3 regions of the Erwinia billingiae Eb661 genome follow, and region 1 is predicted to be linked to each of the others. Evidence: predicted binding sites of a transcription regulator. Region 1 holds the regulator's gene; each other region holds the start of a gene.
The links. Region 1 encodes PurR, which represses purine synthesis genes. Its sites were predicted from a motif close to CANGCAAACGTTTGCNTG; they were not measured.
Positions count from the first base shown of each region.

Region 2: a site for PurR is predicted at 2,285-2,302, ahead of EBC_RS01565 (nucleobase:cation symporter-2 family protein). Genes of this name have one in related genera too.
Region 3: a site for PurR is predicted at 3,089-3,106, ahead of glyA (serine hydroxymethyltransferase). Genes of this name have one in related genera too.

Region 1 is NC_014306.1:2,167,655-2,171,919, forward strand. Features, by position in the region: gene punC (purine nucleoside transporter PunC) at 1-151, opposite strand, end outside; gene punR (DNA-binding transcriptional activator PunR) at 265-1,176, shown strand; gene purR (HTH-type transcriptional repressor PurR) at 1,225-2,250, opposite strand; gene cydH (cytochrome bd-I oxidase subunit CydH) at 2,535-2,624, shown strand; gene EBC_RS11410 (C40 family peptidase) at 2,668-3,507, opposite strand; gene EBC_RS11415 (Grx4 family monothiol glutaredoxin) at 3,880-4,218, shown strand.
Region 2 is NC_014306.1:52,634-56,898, reverse strand. Features, by position in the region: gene recG (ATP-dependent DNA helicase RecG) at 1-1,524, shown strand, start outside; gene EBC_RS01570 (SDR family oxidoreductase) at 1,531-2,193, opposite strand; gene EBC_RS01565 (nucleobase:cation symporter-2 family protein) at 2,354-3,742, shown strand; gene EBC_RS01560 (AsmA family protein) at 3,871-4,265, shown strand, end outside.
Region 3 is NC_014306.1:3,771,342-3,775,606, forward strand. Features, by position in the region: gene csiE (stationary phase inducible protein CsiE) at 1-460, shown strand, start outside; gene EBC_RS18655 (3-phenylpropionate MFS transporter) at 461-1,597, opposite strand; gene glyA (serine hydroxymethyltransferase) at 1,722-2,975, opposite strand; gene hmpA (NO-inducible flavohemoprotein) at 3,232-4,265, shown strand, end outside.

The sequences.
Region 1 (4,265 bases):
CCAGGAACAGGCTGAGGCTGGCGCTGATGATCCCGGCATCGGTTTGCAGGTCTTGTTGCATGGCACCAAAGGCAGGCAGGTACATATCGGTAGCGAGGAAACCTGCCACGCTTAACAGCGCCAGGTAAACAATAAATCCTTTCGAAGGCATTCTTTTGCTCTTTATTTGTGATGAACGAAACGCCGCAGAGTGTAATCGCGTGCCATACAGCTTGTGAAACGGTAATATTTGCAGGTTGCGTTCAAAAATATTGCAGGCAGATTATGTGGTCAGAACATTCCCTTGAAGTGGTTGATGCAGTTGCCCGCAGCGGCAGTTTTACCGCTGCCGCCGCAGAGCTCCATCGCGTACCCTCAGCCATCAGTTATACCGTGCGGCAGCTGGAAGAATGGCTTGCCGTGCCGTTGTTTGAGCGTCGCCACCGTGATGTGGTGCTGACCGATGCGGGACGAGTATTTATCCAGGAGGGCCGCAGTGTCATCAAAAAAATGCTCGCCACCCGACGGCAGTGCCAGCAGGTCGCTAACGGCTGGCGAGGGCAAATTAATATCGCCGTCGATCGCATCGTTAAATCTCAGCGAACCCGACAGCTGGTAGTCGACTTTTATCGGCACTTTCCGGATATGGAACTGCATCTGTCAGCAGAAGTTTTTAACGGCGTCTGGGATGCGTTGGCCGACGGGCGGGTGGATGTGGCCATCGGCGCGACACAGGCTATCCCGGTAGGTGGCCGCTTCGCCTTCCGCAATATGGGCGCGCTCAACTGGCGCTGTGTGGTTGCCGCGGATCATCCGCTGGCACGTCAGCACGCAGAAACCAGTGAAGAGGCCATTGGCGAATGGCCTTCACTGGTGCTGGAAGATACCTCAAGAGCCTTGCCGAAACGCACCACATGGACGCTGGATAATCAGCGGCGGCTGGTGGTGCCAGACTGGGAAAGCGCATTTGACTGCCTGCTGGCGGGCTTATGCGTGGGGATGGTACCGGGCCATCTGGCGCAACCGCTGCTGCAAAAAGGCGCTTTGCATGAATTGACGCTGGAAGGCGGATTTCCGGACAGTCCGTGCTGCGTGAGCTGGTCTGAGCAGCAGGCTTCACCGGCGCTGAGCTGGTTGCTGGATTATCTGGGTGACAGTGACACGCTGAACAGTGAATGGCTGAAGGAAGAGCCCTGAGCCAATTGGGTGTGCTGAGGGAGAATTCGCCCTCAGCACTGAGCGGGACTAGCGGCGGTAATCCAGGAAGGGACCATCGGCAACCGAACGGCGTTCGATCAACGTAGGATGTACTTCAATCGTCTGCGGTTCTTCACGCTTGCTGGTGATACGATCTAACAGCATATCGAAGGCGGTTTCGCCCAGCTGTTCTTTTGGCTGGTGAACCGTGGTCAGGGCCGGTGTGAAGTAACGGGCGTTGCGTACGTTATCGTACCCGATTACCGATATATCCTGCGGAACGCGCAGGCCCATCTCATCAGCCGCACAAATTGCGCCCATCGCCATCACATCGCCACCGCAGAACACCGCCGTTGGACGCTGCTTCTGCGAGAGGATTTGCTGCATCGCCTGGTGACCTGATTCAGGTTCGAAATTGCCCTGAACCAGCCACTCGTCACGCAAGGTAATCCCCGCTTCAGACAATGCTTTCATAAATCCGGCAAGACGGCCACCGCCGGTGTTGCGCTCCATCTGACCCGGGATGACACCAATATCTCGATGCCCACGGTCGATCAGATAACGGCCAGCCAGATAACCGCCTTCAAAGGCGTTGTCTTCTACCGTATCGGTAAAGTCACCGCGCGATTTGCCCCAGTCCATCACCACCATCGGAATATTGCGGTTATCTTCCAGCATGGTGATCAACTCGTCAGGGTATTCGGAACACATCACCAGCAGGCCATCCACGCGTTTCTGCGCCATCATCGACAGATAGGCCTGCTGCTTGGCAAGATCATTGTGGGCGTTACCGAGGATCAGCGTGTAGCCTTTGGCAAAACAGCGGTTTTCAATGGCTTCAATAATTTCGGCGAAATAGGGCGCCTCGCTCGAAGTAGCCAGCAGCCCGATGGTTTTGGTGTGATTCACCTTCAGACTACGGGCAACCGCGCTGGGTGAATAGTGGAGCGCCTTAATGGCGGCCCACACGGCTTCCCGCGTTTCTTCTGCAACGAAACGGGTCTTGTTGATGACGTGGGAGACGGTGGTGGTGGACACCCCGGCTTGCTTTGCCACATCTTTAATTGTTGCCATGAAATAACTACTCCTGCGCCTATCTTAACCGTTTGATAAGCCTGTTGTTAATCGTTTGCCTGGTGAGATCGAAAACCTGACGTCTGAAGTCGTTTTTTAGTTGCTGTCCGGAGTCGTCAGGAAGGAAAAAGCGCTGATTAAAGACCGCTAAACACCTTAAGGTGCGGGCCGTTGCGCAACAAAAAAAGAATTCTAACAAGGCTTGGCAGAGAAAACGAGATTTTTACCGTCAAGTATGGGAAAATTGATGGCATCATAAACTGTAGGGCTATTTAGGATTAAAAATGGATACCGATCTGAAGTTCTCTTTACTGACCACGGTTTGCGCACTGTTGATGATTATGGCGTTTAGCTTCACCGCGATTATGCATTAAGTGCAAACAGGGCCGGTCTGACGATCGGCTCTGAGTATTTCCGCTATCGAATGGTTTTTGGCGTCATCATCCGGCGGGCACCAATATAGTGGCGCTGCCAGTAATCATCTGCCAGAGCGCTGACCTGAATATCCTTGCCAGTACGTGGCGACTGAATAAACTTCCCACCACCCAGATACACGCCAACATGATCTGCCGTCTCGCGCCCGTTAATGCGGAAGAAGACTAAATCGCCTTTCTCCAGCTCATCACGCTTTATCGAAGCCGCATCATGCAGGTGATACATCTCATTCGCCGTGCGCGGGATTTTAAACTTCACTAAATCCTTGTAGGCATACCACACCAGGCCGCTGCAATCGAAGCCGGTTTTAGGCGACGTTCCGCCCCATTGGTAAGGTTTACCCAGCTGGCCCATCAGTTTGGTCATCGCGGTTTCACGGGCTTTTTGATAGCGGGCGCGGTGAGCTTTACTTAACTTTAATGGCGCAGAAACAGAGTCTGACGTCAGCTCTTCAGCAGTATCGACAACCTTGCCACGATGGCGGCCATAGCGTTTATTTCCGGCGTTTAAGGTGGTTTTCTTTTTGTATTTGCTGGAGTGCAACGGGGCAGTCTGAACAGAGGCGGTTTGCAGCGAAGGTTTCTTTTTAAGCTTCAACTTTTGTACTGAGGTTAAGCGAGATTTTTTGCTGGTGGATTCTTTAACTTTTTTGGTGCTGTTGGCTTTAACCGGTCGGCGTTTACGTCGCTCATCCTCTCGGGCAGGCGTGCCGCTATCTGCCTTATGATGATTTGCATTAATAGGGGCATGTGGCGATGCGTGCGCCATATTGAAAAACAGCTGGGCAAAGGCCAGCATGAAGAGCGTGATAAGTAAACGCATCGTTACCATTAACAGTTTGTGCTACGACCAGAGGCCACAGCTTGCCAGAAACAGGGAGTTCTGCCTTTCAGCAGCGTCATTTTGCAATTCTAATCTAACTCATTAACAAAAGGTAAGGTCTTTTTTGTTTCAATGATACAGAGCAAGTAAAAACTGTAAAAATTAGCCAAATCAGCTGTTTATCTGCGCAAAACCTGTGCTTTTCTCATGCATTAATCCAGCGAAAGCAATAGGAAAATGTTATTTTAACGCTATCGCCTGCACGCTGGCGGCTCTGAGGGCGTGCCCAACTGTTAAAAAATGTCGTTTTCATCGGGCCCGCAGAGTCGCTACAATAAATAGACACGAAGTATCCGATTAAGGAAGCCATTTATGAGTACTATTGAAAAAATTGAGCGCCAGATAGCAGAAAACCCGATTCTGCTGTACATGAAAGGCTCACCAAAACTGCCAAGCTGTGGCTTCTCTGCCCAGGCCGTTCAGGCACTTTCAGCCTGTGGCGAGCGTTTTGCCTACGTCGATATTCTGCTGAACCCAGAAATTCGTGCTGAGCTGCCTAAATACGCCAACTGGCCAACCTTCCCACAACTGTGGATTGACGGTGAACTGGTCGGCGGTTGCGACATCATTATTCAGATGTACCAGCAGGGTGAACTGCAGCAGCTGATTAAAGATACCGCGCAAAAATACCCTTCTGACGCCGCGGAATAAGCCCGTCAGCAGCAAAAAAGGCAGGCGTGATGAGCGCCTGCCTTTTT
Region 2 (4,265 bases), 2.1 Mb from region 1:
TTAAGCCAGGGCATGATCAGCCTGAAAGACGCACTGCGCACCCTGCACCGTCCGCCGCCGGATATGGCGCTCGCCGATCTGGAGAGCGGTAAGCATCCCGCTCAGCGGCGGCTGATTATGGAAGAACTGCTGGCGCACAATCTCAGCATGCTTGCGGTTCGCGCCGGTGCCCAGCGCTACCATGCCTTATCAATGCCTGCACGCCATGACCTGAGTAACAAATTACTGGCCGCGCTGCCCTTCAGCCCGACGGGTGCCCAGGCACGCGTGGTGCGTGAAATTGAGCAGGATCTGGTTCACGACTATCCGATGATGCGTCTGGTTCAGGGCGATGTGGGATCGGGCAAAACGCTGGTCGCCGCACTCACCGCGCTAAACGTCATCGCTTACGGTAAGCAGGTTGCCCTGATGGCGCCGACCGAACTGCTGGCTGAACAGCACGCCAACAACTTCCGTCAGTGGTTTGAACCGCTGGGGATTGAAGTGGGCTGGCTGGCAGGAAAACAAAAAGGCAAAGCCCGACTGGCGCAGCAGGAAGCCATCGCCAGCGGTCAGGTGTCGATGATCGTCGGCACCCATGCCATTTTCCAGGAACAGGTGCAGTTTAACGGGCTGGCACTGGTGATTATTGATGAGCAGCATCGCTTTGGCGTCCATCAGCGCCTCGCTTTGTGGGAGAAGGGCGAAGAGCAGGGTTTCCATCCGCATCAGCTGATCATGACCGCCACGCCCATTCCGCGAACGCTGGCGATGACTGCCTATGCTGACCTCGATACCTCAACGATTGATGAACTGCCACCGGGCAGAACGCCGGTCACCACGGTTGCCATCCCCGATACCCGCAGGCCGGACATTATCGCCAGGGTGAAAAGCGCCTGCAGCGATGAAGGACGTCAGGCGTACTGGGTATGTACCCTGATTGAAGAGTCTGAACAGCTTGAGGCTCAGGCCGCAGAAGCCACCTGGGAAGAACTGAAGCTGGCGCTGCCAGAATTGAACGTTGGACTGGTGCATGGGCGCATGAAGCCGTCGGAAAAGCAGGCGGTGATGCAGGCCTTTAAGCTGGGTGAGATCCACCTGCTGATCGCCACCACGGTGATTGAAGTGGGTGTGGATGTGCCGAACGCCAGCCTGATGATCATTGAGAATCCCGAGCGGCTGGGCCTGGCACAGCTCCACCAGCTGCGCGGCCGCGTGGGCCGTGGATCGGTCGCATCGCACTGCGTATTGCTGTACAAAGCGCCGCTGAGCAAAACGGCGCAAAAGCGCCTGCAGGTTTTACGCGACAGCAATGACGGCTTTGTGATTGCCCAGTGCGATTTGGAAATTCGTGGGCCAGGCGAAATGCTCGGCACCCGGCAGACAGGTAACGCCGAATTCAAGGTGGCGGACCTGCTGCGGGATGCCGCAATGATCCCCGAAGTTCAGCGCGTCGCCCGCCACATCCACCAGCATTATCCTACTCAGGCACAGTCGCTGATTGAGCGTTGGCTGCCGGAAACGCAGCGCTATACCAACGCCTGAATCCCGCTATCGGCCGCTGTAAGCCGCCATTTCTGCCACAGCATCATTCACCGCCTGCTCGCCGGCCGTCAGCTCGATGATCACCCGGTTGACCTCAGGATGATCGATCAGGCTGTGCAGCACGGCGGCAACGTCCGCTCTTGGCACCGTGCCATAAGGGATCGCCAGACCCAGCCGCACTTTTCCACTGCCAGAGCCATTCACCAGCGTACCCGGACGCAGAATAACCCAATCCAGCGCGGTGGCGGCCAGCATCACATCGGCCTGCTTCTTCACCTGCATATAGTGTTCAAAGGTAGGCGAGAGGGTTTTCGCCCGACCGGCTTCCGGAAATGCGGAGACCAGCAGAAAGCGTTTGATCCCTGCCAGCCTGGCCGCTTCGGCGGCAAACTTGCACCCGCGCCCATCAATCCCGTCCGTCTGTTCGATACCGGCACCGGCAGCGCCGGCAGAGAACACCACCGCATCACAGCCTTTCATCACCTCGGCCAGCTTTTCCCCGCTGGTGTTCATCAAATCCACATTTACCGGCTTAACCCCATCGGCGACCAGGTCATCCACCTGGATTTCGCTGCGGTAAACACCGGTCACCTGATGCCCGGCTTTGACCAGACTCTTTCTTAAACGGCTTCCGACGCCACCCGTTGCACCAATAATAAATACCTGCATGTGTTCCTCTCTCAGTGGACGTAGTTACCCTTAGTCTAGCGAACAGCGCGCCGTTTCGCTGGGTGAAGGCTGAACAACCCAACTATAACGCCCGGCAAACGTTTGCTTTTGCCCACCAGACGATTAAAATCGCCACTTTCTTCGTCAGAGAAGCCAGAGAATGTCCGCCAATATCCCCGATGCAGCAGCCAGCCGTAACCCAATACCTGCGGTGAAAAGTGAATTAATCTACCGTCTGGAAGATCGTCCTCCTCTGCCGCAAACCCTGTTTGCAGCCTGTCAGCATCTGCTGGCGATGTTTGTGGCGGTGATCACCCCCGCATTATTGATTTGCCAGGCGTTGGGCCTGCCGGCGCAGGATACGCAGCACATTATCAGCATGTCGCTGTTTGCGTCGGGCGTGGCTTCCGTACTGCAAATTAAAACCTGGGGCCCGGTTGGTTCGGGTTTGCTGTCGATTCAGGGAACCAGCTTTAACTTCGTCACGCCATTGATTATGGGCGGAATGACGCTGAAGAATGGCGGTGCCGATGTGCCCACCATGATGGCCGCGCTGTTCGGCACGCTGATGCTGGCCTCCTGCACGGAAATGATCCTTTCCCGCTTCCTGCATCTTGCCCGCCGGGTAATTACCCCGCTGGTGTCAGGCATTGTGGTAATGATTATCGGCCTGTCACTGATCCAGGTTGGCCTGACGTCGATTGGCGGTGGCTTTGCGGCGATGAACGATCACACCTTTGGTGCGCCCAGGAATCTGATGCTGGCGGGTGCGGTGCTGCTGGTGATTATTCTGCTTAACCGCCAGCGAAATCCTTATCTGCGCGTGGCGTCTCTGGTGATTGCGATGGCCGTCGGCTATCTGCTGGCCTGGGCGCTCGGTATGCTGCCCGAAAACAGCGCTCCGGTCAGTCAGCCACTGATCGCGGTTCCAACGCCGTTCTATTACGGCCTGGGCATTGACTGGAACCTGCTGATCCCGCTGATGCTGGTATTTATGGTGACCTCGCTGGAAACCATCGGTGATATCACGGCAACGTCAGATGTCTCCGAGCAGCCGGTGAGCGGACCGCTGTATATGAAGCGCCTGAAAGGCGGCGTGCTGGCTAACGGGCTGAACTCTTTCGTCTCGGCGCTGTTTAATACCTTCCCTAATTCCTGCTTCGGCCAGAACAACGGCGTGATCCAGCTGACCGGCGTGGCCAGCCGCTACGTTGGCTTTGTCGTGGCGTTAATGTTGATTGTGCTGGGTCTGTTCCCGGCGGTGAGTGGCTTTGTGCAGCATATTCCGGAACCGGTACTGGGCGGCGCGACGCTGGTGATGTTCGGTACGATTGCCGCTTCCGGGGTGCGCATTGTTTCCCGCGAGCCGCTAAATCGCCGGGCGATCATGATTATGGCGCTGTCACTGGCAGTTGGCCTGGGTGTTTCTCAGCAGCCGCTGATCCTGCAATTTGCTCCTGACTGGTTGAAAACGTTACTTTCTTCCGGAATTGCCGCTGGCGGCATCACTGCCATCATTCTGAATCTGCTCTTTCCGCAGGAAAAATAATCCCGTCTTGTGTCATCCTGTGGTGATTCGCAGAGGGTCCTGGTGCCCTCTGCGTCTTCTGAGAGTTGAGCTTCGATGATAAATCAGGCATAACAACCTTTTACCCGATGTTCACAGGGACAGATGCCATGAAAGTAATCGGAAAAATTCTGCTGACGATTCTGCTGATCCTGCTGCTGGCAGTGGTTGCGCTGTATGTTGTGGTGCAGACCCAGTGGGGTGCCCGCTGGATTAGCCGTACCATTAGCTCACATACCGACTATCAGCTGGCGATGAGCAAGCTGGAGCATAACTTTTCCGATCCTGACCATCTGATCCTGAACGATGTCTCCTTTGGCCACAAAACGCAGCCGGCGATGGTGACCGCTAAACGCGTCGATCTTGGCCTGAGCGTTATCCAGTTTACCCAGCCGCTGCATTTCGCCAGCATCTGGCTGGAAAAAGGCTCGCTGACGCTTTCCGGCAAGGGGAAACCGCTGCCGCTGCAGGCTGACAGGTTGCAACTGAACCAGATGGCGGTGAA
Region 3 (4,265 bases), 1.6 Mb from region 1:
CTCGCTGTTTGGTGTCGGCATTGATAACAGCCTGACTGAGGAAGTGACCCGCCTGTATCCAAAGCTGTTGCGAACCACCCAGGCCGCGGTAGCGGAATTCGAGCAGCAGTATCAGCTGACCTTCTCGCAGGAAGAGATGGGGCTGATTGCGATAATTTTTGGCGCCTGGCTGATGCAGGAAAGTGCGCTGCAGGAGAAGCAGGTTTTGCTGCTTACCGGCAAGGATGAGGCGCTGGAGCGGGAAGTTGAGCAACAGGTGCGCGAGCTGACGCTGCTGCCACTGAATATCAAATACCTGGATGTGGCCGAGTATCAACGCAGCAGTGCGCCTAAGGGCATTGCGCTGGTGATTACTCCGTACGCCACACCGCTTCCTCTCTACTCGCCGCCGTTAATTCATGCCGAGCTGCCGCTGCAACCTCATCAGCAGCAGCGCATCCGGCAGCTGCTGGAGTCGTGATCAGGCGACCTTCGGTCGCAGGAACAGCGCAGGTATCACCACCATCGCCATCACCCAGAAGACGCCGCCGTGCAGATGCTGGAACAGCACGCCGCAAATCATGGTCATCACCGCAATACCGCCACCCATCGCCAGCGCCGAATAGACCGACTGCAGACGGATCACCTCTCCTCCCTCGCGCGTGGCAATAAAACGCATCGCCGCCAGATGACAAACGGTGAAGCTGCCGCAGTGCAGGATCTGCGCCACAATCAGCCAGGGTAGCGCGGTGGTTGATGCCATCAGGCTCCAGCGTACCAGCGCACAAATCCCTGACAGCAACAGCAGGTCTCGCGCGCCCCAGCGACGGAACAGTCGGTTGCTGGAGGCAAAGACAATGATTTCGGCCACCACGCCCAGCGACCAGAGATAGCCGACGACGCTGGCTGAGTAGCCGGCTTCCTGCCACCAGATGGCGCTGAAGCCGTAATAGGCGGCATGCGCGCCCTGCATCAGCGTCACGCACAGCAGGAACCGCCAGACGGCATTTTCCTGCAGCAATCGCTTCCAGTCAGCCCATCCGGCCGTTTCGGTCTGCTTCGCATTGCCTGTAGGCAGCACGGATGGCCGCAACAGCATGCCAGCAAACATCGCGGCAACGCCGATACACAGCATCACCAGGATCGCCTGATAAGAGAAAGCATTGACCAGCACGCCGGTCAGCGCCGAGCTGATAACGAACGCCAGCGAGCCCCACAGGCGGACCGGGCCATAGGCCATTGAAATTTGCTTTTGCCAGGTCGCTGCCAGCGCATCGCTGAGCGGAACCAGCGGCGAGAAGAACAGGTTGAAGCCAATCATCACCAGCAGCAGCCAGATCCACGAAGTGCTGATCCAGAAGCTGAGCACAAAGCATAACGCCATCACCGCCAGCAGGCGAAGCGCGGTAATCAGTTGCGAAGGATTGGTGACTCTTGAGGCGATGATCAGGCTGCCGAGGAATCGGGCGATCATGCCGCAGCCCAGCAGCAGGCCAATTTTCTCTGGCTGCAGGCCAGAGTCTTTCAGCCACACTCCCCAGAAAGGAAGCCAGACGCCATAGGCAAAGAAGTACGTGAAATAGCCCAGACCGAGCCAGTAAGCTGAACGAATCGCCATGTTCCCTCCGACAAAAGTGCGCGCTACTTTCTCAGAGGTCAGGCCTAAGATCAATTAACGGGACAGTATTGTCCCGTTAATGTGTTCCGGATCCCCTTTCGCGAGGGAAAGGGGTAACGCAACGTTATGCGTAAACCGGGAAGCGTGCGCAGATTTCCAGAACCTGCTTCTTCACACGTTCCTGAGTGCCTTCATCCGCGACGTTGTCCAGAATGTCGCTGATCCAGCCAGCCAGCTCGCGGACGTCAGCTTCTTTGAAGCCACGGCGAGTAACCGCAGGAGAACCAATACGAATACCTGAAGTCACAAACGGGCTCTTCGGATCGTTTGGTACGCTGTTTTTGTTAACGGTGATGTTGGCGCGACCCAGCGCGGCATCCGCTTCTTTACCGGTCAGGTTTTTGTCAACCAGGTCCAGCAAGAACAGGTGGTTATGCGTGCCACCAGAAACCACTTTGTAGCCACGCTCCAGGAACACCTCAACCATCGCTTTAGCGTTTTTAGCCACCTGCTGCTGGTACACCTTGAACTCAGGCTCCATCGCTTCTTTCAGTGCGACCGCTTTACCGGCAATCACGTGCATCAGCGGGCCGCCCTGGCCGCCAGGGAAGACAGCGGAGTTCAGCTTCTTGTACAGGTCTTCGTCGCCGCCCTTCGCCAGGATCAGGCCGCCACGCGGACCCGCCAGGGTTTTGTGGGTGGTGGTGGTAACGATGTGTGCATGCGGGAGTGGGTTAGGATAAACGTCCGCTGCGATCAGACCGGCAACGTGCGCCATATCAACAAACAGCCAGGCACCGATGCTGTCAGCGATTTCACGCATTTTCGCCCAGTCGCACAGACCGGAGTACGCGGAGAAGCCACCGATGATCATTTTTGGCTTGTGCTTCTGAGCCTGCGCCGCCAGATCGTCATAATCGATTTTGCCGGTTTCATCGATGCCGTAAGGCACGACGTTATACAGCTTACCCGACAGGTTAACCGGGGAACCGTGAGTCAGGTGACCACCGTGTGCCAGGTTCATCCCCAGAATGGTGTCGCCCGGCTGCAGCAGCGCGGTGTAGACGGCGAAGTTCGCCTGGGAACCTGAGTGTGGCTGCACGTTCGCATAATCGGCACCGAACAGCGCTTTCGCACGATCGATCGCCAGCTGCTCAACGATATCCACATACTCACAGCCACCGTAGTAGCGCTTGCCCGGATAGCCTTCGGCATATTTGTTGGTCAGCTGAGAACCTTGCGCCTGCATAACACGCGGACTGGTGTAGTTTTCAGAAGCAATCAGTTCAATGTGCTCTTCCTGACGCACTTTTTCCTGCTCCATTGCCTGCCATAACTCGGCATCATAATCGGCAATATTCATATCACGCTTTAACATCCGCATCTCCTGACTCAGCTAACAAAATAATCGGTATCGATCGGCCCGTTTGGGCGAAGGCCAACAGTGTAAACTGTTTTACCTGCTTAGGGGTAGCCACAAAGCGCCCTTTTTACGCAATCGATTGGCTTCAGGACTGGCGAGGGTTGCCTAACCAAATGATGCCCCTGCCAGTTAAAGGTGTATTTACAATACGTGTTTATAAGTTATAAGATGCATTTTAAATACATGTTTAAACCCTCAAGGGAGTTCACCTATGTTAGACGCAAAAACCATTGCCACTGTGAAAGCCACCATTCCTGCCCTGCTGGCGACCGGTCCGGCGTTGACCGCCCATTTCTATGACCGAATGTTTGCGCATAATCCCGAGCTGAAAGAGATTTTCAATATGAGTAATCAGCGCAACGGCAATCAGCGTGAAGCGCTGTTTAACGCCATCTGTGCCTATGCCAGCAATATTGAAAATCTGGCTGCTCTGCTGCCCGCCGTGGAAAAGATTGCGCAGAAGCACACCAGCTTCGCCATTCAGCCCGCGCAGTATCAGATTGTCGGCCAGCATCTGCTGGCAACCCTAGACGAAATGCTCAGTCCGGGCGACGAGGTGCTGGATGCCTGGGGCAAAGCCTATGGCGTACTAGCGGGCGTGTTTATTCAGCGGGAAGAACAGCTTTATCAGCAGGCCGAGGAAAAAGTGGGCGGCTGGCGTACGCCGAGGGCGTTTCGCATCAGCGCCATTGAGCCGCAAAGCGAGGTGATCAAAAGCTTTATTCTCAGCCCGACCGATGGTCAGCCGGTGGCGGATTATCAGGCGGGTCAGTATCTTGGCGTCTGGCTGCGCGACAAGCGTTTTGCCAATCAGGAGATCCGCCAGTATTCGCTGACCCGCGCGCCCAATGGCCGGGATTATCGCATTGCCGTGCGCCATGAACCGGGCGGCACGGTGTCTGGCTGGCTGCACCAGCATGCACAGGTCGGTGATGAGCTGAGACTGGCCGCACCGGCGGGTGACTTCTTGCTGGCCGTCTCTCCCGAGACACCGGTCACCCTGATCTCCGCCGGCGTCGGCCAGACGCCAATGCTGGCGATGCTGGATGTGCTGGCCTCTCAGCAGCATCCTGCCCGCGTGCAGTGGTTCCATGCTGCCGATAATGGCAACAGACATGCGTTTGGTGAAGAGGTGGCGGCTTCAGCACAACGTCTGCCCAATTTTTCGCAGCACCTGTGGTATCGCGATCCGCTGCCGCAGGATGCCGGACGTTTCGACAGCGCCGGCGTGATGAATTTACTGCC